DNA from 2 places in the Pseudomonas sp. ZL2 genome. Region 2 is predicted to be linked to the other one. Evidence: predicted binding sites of a transcription regulator. Region 2 holds the regulator's gene; the other holds the start of a gene.
What was found. The regulator sigma-54, encoded in region 2, starts transcription at its own class of promoters, with help from an activator protein. The targets are predictions, from matches to a motif close to ANTGGCATNNANNTTGCTNT.
Positions count from the first base shown of each region.

Region 1: the regulator sigma-54 is predicted to act here: its motif matches at 1,587-1,606, upstream of glnA (glutamate--ammonia ligase).

Region 1 is NZ_JBGOGX010000047.1:27,217-32,153, reverse strand. It holds gene glnA (glutamate--ammonia ligase) at 84-1,490, opposite strand; gene thiI (tRNA uracil 4-sulfurtransferase ThiI) at 1,822-3,276, shown strand; gene typA (translational GTPase TypA) at 3,405-4,937, shown strand, end outside.
Region 2 is NZ_JBGOGX010000004.1:223,998-228,934, forward strand. It holds gene rapZ (RNase adapter RapZ) at 1-645, opposite strand, end outside; gene ptsN (PTS IIA-like nitrogen regulatory protein PtsN) at 648-1,112, opposite strand; gene hpf (ribosome hibernation-promoting factor, HPF/YfiA family) at 1,125-1,433, opposite strand; gene ABM562_RS07010 (RNA polymerase factor sigma-54) at 1,515-3,008, opposite strand; gene lptB (LPS export ABC transporter ATP-binding protein) at 3,188-3,913, opposite strand; gene lptA (lipopolysaccharide transport periplasmic protein LptA) at 3,914-4,438, opposite strand; gene lptC (LPS export ABC transporter periplasmic protein LptC) at 4,425-4,937, opposite strand, start outside.

The DNA of each region.
Region 1 (4,937 bases), on a different contig from region 2:
TGCGCATAAGAATGTCAGAAAAACAAAAGGCCTCCCGAAGGAGGCCTCTCTTGCACTACGCCGCTTGCGCGAGCGTTACCGGATTAGCAGCTGTAGTACAGCTCGTATTCCAGTGGGTGTACGAAGGTGCGGACCTTGATTTCTTCTTCGCTTTTCAGCGCGATGTAGGCATCGATGAAGTCATCGGAGAACACGCCGCCCTTGGTCAGGAACGCGCGGCCCTTGTCCAGCTCTTCCAGGGCTTCTTTCAGGCTGCCGCACACCTGTGGGATCTCTTTCGCCTCTTCAGGCGGCAGGTCGTACAGGTTCTTGTCGGCGGCATCGCCTGGGTGGATCTTGTTCTGGATACCGTCCAGGCCGGCCATCATCAGTGCCGCGAAGCACAGGTACGGGTTGGCAGCCGGGTCCGGGAAGCGCGCTTCGATACGGCGGGCTTTCGGGCTGGAAACGTAAGGGATGCGGATCGAGGCGGAACGGTTGCGAGCCGAGTAGGCCAGCATTACCGGAGCTTCGAAGCCTGGTACCAGACGCTTGTAGGAGTTGGTAGCCGGGTTGGTGAAGCCGTTCAGGGCCTTACCGTGCTTGATGATACCGCCGATGAAGTACAGGGCGGTGTCGGACAGGCCGGCATAGCCTTCGCCGGAGAAGGTGTTCTTGCCATCTTTGGAGATGGACATGTGCACGTGCATGCCCGAGCCGTTGTCGCCGTACAGGGGCTTAGGCATGAAGGTCGCGGTGCGGCCGTAGGCGTCGGCAACGTTGTGTACGCAGTACTTGAGGGTCTGAACTTCGTCAGCCTTCTTCACCAGGGTGTTGAACTGCACGCCGATTTCGTTCTGGCCGGCAGTTGCCACTTCGTGGTGGTGCACTTCGATGACCAGGCCCATTTCTTCCATGGCGTTGCACATGGCAGTACGGATTTCGTGGTCGTGGTCGAACGGAGGTACTGGGAAGTAGCCGCCTTTGACGCCCGGACGGTGGCCTTTGTTGCCGCCTTCGACGTCCTGGTCGGACATCCACGAGCCTTGTTCGGAGTAGATCTTGAACATCGAGCCGGAGATATCGGACTTGAACTTCACTTCGTCGAAGATGAAGAATTCAGGCTCTGGACCGACGAAGACGGTGTCACCGATACCGGTGGTCTTCAGGTACTCTTCGGCGCGGCGGGCGATGGCGCGTGGGTCGCGGTCATAGCCTTGCATGGTCGACGGTTCGATGATGTCGCAGACCAGGATCAGGGTCGGTTCTTCGGTGAACGGGTCGAGCACGGCGGAGGCGTCGTCCGGCATCAGGATCATGTCGGAAGCTTCGATGCCTTTCCAGCCGGCGATGGAGGAACCGTCGAACATCTTGCCGGCTTCGAAGAAATCTTCATCCAGCGCATCACGAGCTGGCATGGTCACGTGGTGCTGAGTGCCTTTGGTGTCAGTGAAGCGCAGATCAATCCATTTAACGTCATGATCTTTGATGAGTTGAACCGACTTCGACATAGTGTCCTCCGGGGTGGGGTAGAGCTTGCCTGTGCAGCCCTTTAATTTGGGTGATGCCGGGCGCGAATAGTCGGCCAAGGCAACCTGCCTCACAAGGGAGCAAATTGCATGCCAGTGCCCCGAGTTGGGATTTTTGCCCCAAACCCAAGCGTTTTCGGCCGATTTCGCAAATTCACGGCATTTTTCTGCACTTTAAAGATGCGCTAATCGGGCATGATGCACCATTTTGGCGCACAGAAAACCTTCTGTACAAAAGTTGCTCAAAGCTTGAGCAATTTCCGCTATAATCCGCGCCCCACTTTTTTAGTCGGCACCTCGCGCGCTGTTTTTCATGAAACTAATCGTAAAAGTCTTCCCAGAGATCACCATCAAGAGCCGGCCGGTTCGCAAGCGCTTCATCCGTCAACTGGCCCGCAACATCCGCAACGTGCTCAAGGACCTCGATCCTGCGCTCGCGGTTAACGGTGTCTGGGATAACCTCGAAGTGATCACTCACATCGAGGACGAGAAGGTCCTGCGCGAGATGACCGAGCGTCTGACCTGCATGCCGGGCATTGCCCACTTCCTGCAGGTCGACGAATACCCGCTGGGTGATTTCGACGACATCGTCGCCAAGTGCAAGCAGCACTTCGGTCACCTGCTGGCCGGCAAGCGCTTCGCCGTACGCTGCAAGCGCGGCGGCCACCACGATTTCAGCTCGATGGACGTCGACCGCTACGTCGGCAGCCAGCTGCGCCAGCAGTGCGGCGCCGCCGGTATCGACCTGCGTACGCCGGAAGTCGAGGTACGCATCGAGGTACGCGACAAGCGCCTGTACGTCATCCACAACCAGCACAAAGGCATCGGCGGTTACCCGCTGGGCGCGCTGGAGCAGACCCTGGTGCTGATGTCCGGCGGTTTCGACTCCACTGTCGCCGCCTACCAGATGATGCGCCGCGGCCTGATGACCCACTTCTGCTTCTTCAACCTTGGCGGCCGCGCCCACGAACTTGGGGTGATGGAAGTTGCCCACTACCTGTGGAAGAAGTACGGCAGCAGCCAGCGTGTGCTGTTCGTCAGCGTGCCGTTCGAAGAAGTGGTCGGCGAAATCCTCGGCAAGGTCGACAACAGCTACATGGGCGTGACCCTCAAGCGCATGATGCTGCGCGCGGCGACCAACATCGCCGACCGCCTGCAGATCGACGCCCTGGTGACCGGTGAAGCCATCTCCCAGGTGTCGAGCCAGACCCTGCCGAACCTCGCGGTGATCGACTCGGCCACCGAGAAGCTGGTGTTGCGCCCGCTGCTGGCCAGCCACAAGCAGGACATCATCGACCTGGCCCAGCAGATCGGCACCGCCGAGTTCGCCAAGCACATGCCTGAATACTGCGGCGTGATTTCGGTGAACCCGACCACCTGCGCCAAGCGTCATCGCCTCGAGCATGAAGAGAAGCAGTTCGACATGGCGGTGCTCGAGCGTGCCCTGGAGCGCGCCCGGCTGATCTCCATCGACCACGTGATCGATGAACTCAGCGAAGATATCCAGATCGAAGAAGTCAGCCAGGCGCTGGCCGGGCAGGTGGTAATCGACATTCGCCACCCTGATGCCCAGGAAGACCAGCCCCTGGAACTGGACGGCATCGAGGTCAAGGCCTTGCCGTTCTACGCCCTGAACAGTCGCTTCAAGGAGCTGGATGCCACGCGCCAGTACCTGCTGTATTGCGACAAGGGAGTAATGAGTCGCCTGCATGCCCATCATCTGCTCAGTGAGGGACATGCCAATGTGCGCGTTTATCGTCCGACATAAGACGCCGGGGCTATATGGCGGGAGCATCCGCCATCGCCCTCCCGACCACCGGGCCGTTTGAGCGCCATTCATTCATATTCGCCGCCTAGACTGGGCGGCAACCCGAATCCTCTGATCGAGATACACACGTGATCGAAAATCTGCGTAACATCGCCATCATCGCCCACGTTGACCATGGTAAAACCACCCTGGTCGACAAACTCCTGCGTCAGTCCGGCACCCTGGAGCGTAACGAGCTCAACGACGAGCGCGTCATGGACTCCAACGACCAGGAAAAAGAGCGCGGTATTACCATTCTGGCGAAAAACACCGCCATCAACTGGAACGGCTACCACATCAACATCGTCGACACCCCCGGCCACGCCGACTTCGGTGGCGAGGTTGAGCGTGTAATGTCGATGGTCGACTCCGTACTGCTGCTGGTCGACGCTCAAGACGGCCCTATGCCGCAAACCCGTTTCGTGACCAAGAAGGCTTTCGAAGCCGGCCTGCGTCCAATCGTGGTCATCAACAAGGTCGACCGTCCAGGCGCGCGTCCTGACTGGGTTCTTGACCAGATCTTCGACCTGTTCGACAACCTCGGTGCCACCGACGAACAGCTGGACTTCAAAGTCGTCTACGCCTCGGCCCTGAACGGCATTGCCGGTCTGGACCACACCGAAATGGCCGAAGACATGACCCCGCTGTACCAGTCGATCGTCGACAACGTACCGGCTCCTGCTGTTGACCGTGACGGCCCGTTCCAGATGCAGATCTCGGCACTGGACTACAACAGCTTCCTGGGTGTTATCGGTGTTGGCCGTATCGCTCGCGGTCGCGTCAAGCCAAACACCCCGGTGGTGGCTATCGACGTCAATGGCAAGAAGCGCAACGGTCGTATCCTCAAGCTGATGGGTCACCACGGTCTGCACCGCATTGACGTCGAAGAAGCCCTGGCTGGCGACATCGTCTGCATCAGCGGTTTCGACGAGCTGTTCATCTCCGACACCCTGTGCTCCCCGGACGCAGTCGAAGCGATGAAGCCGCTGACCGTTGACGAACCAACCGTTTCGATGACCTTCCAGGTCAACGACTCGCCGTTCTGCGGTAAAGAAGGCAAGTTCGTGACTTCCCGTAACATCAAGGAACGTCTGGACAAAGAGCTGCTGTACAACGTTGCACTGCGCGTTGAAGAAGGCGACTCGGCTGACAAGTTCAAGGTCTCCGGCCGTGGTGAGCTGCACCTGTCGGTTCTGATCGAAACCATGCGTCGCGAAGGCTTCGAAATGGGTGTTGGTCGTCCGGAAGTGATCATCCGTGAAGTCGACGGCGTCAAGCACGAGCCGTTCGAGAACGTCACCATCGACATCCCTGAAGATTCCCAGGGCAAGGTCATGGAAGAAATGGGTCTGCGTAAAGGCGACCTGACCAACATGGTTCCGGATGGCAAGGGCCGTGTACGCCTGGAATACAACATCCCAGCCCGTGGTCTGATCGGTTTCCGTAACCAGTTCCTGACCCTGACCAACGGTGCCGGCATCCTGACCTCGATCTTCGATCGCTACGCTCCGATGAAGTCCGGCCACATGTCCGGCCGTCAGAACGGCGTACTGGTTTCGGTCGAAACCGGCAAGGCCCTGACCTACTCCCTGGAAACCCTGCAGGCGCGCGGCAAGCTGTTC
Region 2 (4,937 bases):
TGCCAGGTAATCGATTACCGGTTGCTCGAGGCCCGAATGGTCACGTAGTTCCGGCTTCCAGTAGGGGTTGGGCAGGCAACGCACATCGAACACCAGGTCGGCGTCTACCGGCATGCCGCGCTTGAAGCCGAAGGACTCGACCAGAAATGCCGTGCCTGGCTCCGGCTGGTTGAGCAGGCGCAACTTGATCGAATCACGCAGCTGATACAGGTTCAGGTTGGTGGTGTCGATTTTCAGGTCGGCGAGGTCAGCGATCGGCCCGAGCAGTTCACTTTCGACCTCGATCGCTTCGGCCAGCGAGCGTTCGTTGTTGGTTAGCGGGTGGCGGCGGCGGGTTTCCGAGAAGCGTTTGAGCAGGGTTTCTTCATCGGCATCCAGGTACAACACGTCACACTGGATGTGCCGGCTACGGGCGTCCTCAAGCAACTCGGGAAAGCGCGAGAGGTGGCTGGGCAGGTTGCGCGCGTCAATCGATACGGCCACTTTGGGCTGCATCAATTCAGTGTTGATCAGGGCGCTTTCGGCCAACTGCGGCAGCAAGCCCGCCGGCAGGTTGTCGATGCAGTAGTAACCGTTGTCCTCAAGTACATCGAGGGCGGTGCTCTTGCCGGAGCCGGACCGGCCGCTAACGATGATCAAGCGCATGTTCAGTGCCCGTTTTGTACGTCCAGCACGACCTGGTACAAGGATTCGTTACTGGTGGCCGCACGCAGTTTGTCGCGTACGTCCTGGCGGTCGAGCATGCTGGCGATCTGGCGCAGCAGCTCCAGGTGCGCATCGGTAGCCGCTTCCGGGACCAGCAGTACGAACAGCAGGTCGACCGGGGCGCCATCGATGGCGTCGAAATCGATAGGGGCGTCAAGGTGCAACAGTGCGCTGACCGGCGATTCGCAGCCCTTGAGGCGGCAATGCGGAATGGCAATGCCGTTGCCGAAGCCGGTAGAGCCCAGTTTTTCCCGGGCGATCAGGGCTTCGTACACGTCCTGGGTGTCCAGCTCGGGCACTTGTTTGCCGATCAGATTGGCGATCTGTTCGAGCGCACGCTTTTTACTGCCGCCCGGCACGTTCACAAGGGAACGGCCGGGGGTCAGGATGGTTTCAAGTCGGATCATGGATGAGGGGGATCAGCGGGCCGCTGCACCTTGCAGCAGGCTTTGCTGTTTTTCCTTGTGTTTTTTCAGTTGGCGGTCGAGCTTGTCAGTCAAGGCATCGATCGCTGCATACATGTCTTGGTGTTCGGCATTTGCAACCACTTCGCCGCCGGGAATGAACAGCGTTGCTTCAATCTTCTGCTGCAACTTCTCGACCTTCATGATTACCGTCACATTGGTAATCTTGTCGAAATGCCCCTCCAGCCGTTTCAATTTTTGCTCGACGTACTCACGCAGGGGCTGAGTAACTTCTACATGCTGTCCACTGATATTGACTTGCATACAGCTTCTCCTTTGTTGCCGGTGCATAAGAGGCAGGTGTTGCGCCTGCCACTGAACTGCGGTGGCACACCTCAGGAGCCGTTACATCAATCGCTTGCGCTCGCTCGACGGTGCAATGCCGAGGGACTCGCGGTACTTGGCGACGGTGCGACGTGCTACCTGGATGCCTTGTGCCTCCAGTAAACCAGCGATCTTGCTGTCACTCAATGGCTTTTTCTGATTTTCCGCTGCAACCAGTTTTTTGATGATCGCGCGGATCGCCGTGGACGAGCATTCGCCGCCTTCGGAGGTGCTGACGTGGCTGGAGAAAAAGTACTTCAGCTCGTAAATACCGCGGGGCGTGTGCATGTATTTTTGCGTGGTCACCCGGGAAATCGTCGACTCGTGCATGCCCACCGCTTCGGCGATATCGTGCAACACCAGCGGTTTCATCGCTTCGTCGCCATGATCGAGGAAGCCACGCTGGTGCTCGACGATCTGGGTGGCGACCTTCATCAGGGTCTCGTTGCGGCTTTGCAGGCTCTTGATGAACCAGCGCGCTTCCTGCAGCTGGTTGCGCATGAAGGTGTTGTCGGCGCTGGTGTCGGCGCGGCGAACGAAGCCGGCGTACTGCGGGTTGACCCGCAGGCGGGGGACCGCCTCCTGGTTGAGCTCGACCAGCCAGCGTTCGTTGTCCTTGCGCACGATCACGTCCGGCACCACGTATTCGGCTTCGCTCGACTCGATTTGCGAGCCGGGGCGCGGGTTGAGGCTCTGTACCAGCTCGATGACCTGGCGCAGTTCGTCTTCCTTGAGCTTCATGCGGCGCATCAGCTGGCTGTAGTCACGGCCACCGAGCAGGTCGATGTAGTCGCTGACCAGGCGCTGGGCTTCGGCCATCCACGGCGTGCGCGGCGGCAGCTGGCGCAGTTGCAGCAACAGGCACTCGCTGAGGTTGCGCGCGCCGATGCCGGCCGGTTCGAACTGTTGAATACGGTGCAGCACGGCCTCGACTTCATCCAGCTCGATGTCGAGCTCGGGGTCGAAGGAATCACAGACTTCTTCCAGGGTTTCGTCGAGGTAGCCCTGGTTATTGATGCAGTCGATCAACGTCACGGCGATCAGCCGGTCGGTGTCGGACATCGGAGCCAGGTTCAGTTGCCAGAGCAGATGGCTTTGCAGGCTCTCGCCAACGGAGGTGCGGGTGGTGAAGTCCCACTCGTCATCGTCGTTGCTGGGCAGGCTGCTGGCGCTGGTCTGGTAGATGTCTTCCCAGGCGGTGTCGACCGGCAGCTCGTTGGGGATGCGTTCGTTCCACTCGCCTTCTTCGAGGTTGTCCACCGTCGGGGCGGTCTCCTGGAAGCTGGTTTCCTGAACTTCGGCGACGGGTTTGCTCTCGGCGTTGTCGGCCATCGGGTCGCTGTTGTCGAAGTCGTCGCCATCTTCCTGGCGCTCGAGCATCGGGTTTGATTCCAGCGCTTCCTGGATTTCCTGCTGGAGGTCCAGGGTAGAAAGCTGGAGCAGACGTATGGCCTGTTGCAACTGCGGGGTCATCGTCAGTTGCTGGCCCATTCTTAGGACGAGCGATGGTTTCATGGCAGGGGCTTAACACCTTATTTGCCGGCGCACATGCGCCATCCACTACAAGGGCACCGAAGCGCCAACTTTAAGCAAATTATATGCCTGAAATTGCAGCGTTTGCCTAGAGCGCCGTAACAATTAAGCCATGAACTGGCTTGATCGAGAGCGCTCTGGCTGCGCCTTACACCTTGAGCCTACAGGCGGAACTCATGGCCGAGGTAAACCTCTTTGACCAGATCGTTGGCCAGGATGGTTTCTGCATCGCCTTCGGCGATCAGTTGGCCATCGTTGACGATGTAAGCGGTTTCGCAGATATCCAGGGTCTCACGGACGTTGTGGTCGGTGATCAGAACGCCAATGCCCTTGGCCTTCAGGTGGTGGATGATCTGCTTGATGTCGCCGACCGAGATCGGGTCGACACCGGCAAAGGGTTCGTCGAGCAGAATGAACTTGGGCGCGGTGGCCAGGGCGCGGGCAATCTCGACGCGGCGGCGTTCGCCACCGGAGAGGCTCATGCCGAGGTTGTCGCGGATGTGGCTGATGTGGAATTCCTGCAGCAGGCTTTCCAGCTCTTTGCGCCGGCCATCGCGGTCCAGGTCCTTGCGGGTTTCGAGGATCGCCATGATGTTGTCGGCCACCGACAGCTTGCGGAAGATCGAGGCTTCCTGCGGCAGATAGCCAATGCCGGCGCGGGCGCGGCCGTGCATGGGCTGGTGGCTGACATCGAGGTCGTCGATCAGGACGCGGCCCTGATCGGCCTGGACCAGGCCGACGATCATGTAGAAACAGGTGGTCTTGCCGGCGCCGTTGGGGCCGAGCAGGCCGACGATCTGGCCGCTGTCGATCGACAGGCTGACGTCGCGAACCACTTGGCGGCTCTTGTAGCTCTTGGCCAGGTGCTGGGCTTTGAGGGTTGCCATTTACTCGGCCTTCTTCTTCGGCTGGATCACCATGTCGATGCGCGGACGCGACTCGGTGACTTTGCCACCGCGACCGGCGGTAGCGATCTGTTTCACCGTGTCGTAGACGATCTTCTCGCCTTCGGTGGTGTTGCCTTCGTTGATCACTTTGGCGCGGTCGATCAGGACGATGCGGTTTTGCGGCGCATTGTACTGGATGGTCTTGCCATAGCCTTGCATCTTGTCTGGCTTGGCCGCGCTCTGCTGCTGTTCGAAGTAGGCCAGGTTGCCCACCGAGGTCACCACGTCGATGTCGCCACCGGCAGTGCGGGTGATGGTCACGGTGTTGCCTTTGATCATCATCGAACCCTGGGTGATGATCACGTCACCGGTGTAGGTGGCGACGCCTTGTTTGTCATCCAGTTGAGCATGGTCAGCCTGGATACGGATCGGCTGGTCACGGTCGGTCGGCAGGGCCCAGGCGCTCGCGCTTCCCAGTGCTGCGCTCAGGCTGAGCAAAAAGGGGAGGGTTTTAACGAGCCTCATACTGTCCTCTTACGTTGGACAGCAGGTCCATCCTGCCGTCTTTCAAATACGCTTTCATTCCATTGCCCGTAGTTACGCCACCGGCGCCGTCGATTCTAACGGCTTGCTCGGTTTGCGCATATTGCTTCTGCGGGAATACCGTCATGCGGCTGGTGGTAATGATCATGGTGCGGTTTTTTTCATCGGTGCGGGCAACCCGTACCGAATCGATCAATTCGACTTCGCTGCCATCGGGGTTGACCTCGCCGCGCTCGCTCTGCACGTGCCACGGGTAGGTGGTGCCGCGGTACATCTGCAGGTCAGGCGTGGTCAGCAGGGTGACTTCGCTGACCTTGAGGTGTTCGACCTTGTCGGCGGTCATCTCGTACTGCATCTTGCCGTCGGGCAGGAACTGCACGCTATGGGCATTGATCGCGTAGTAGTCGATGGCGCTCTGGTCGGGCGCGGCTACCGGCTTGTTGTCGAGAAAGCTCTCGGGGCTGATGTTCCAGTAGCCAAC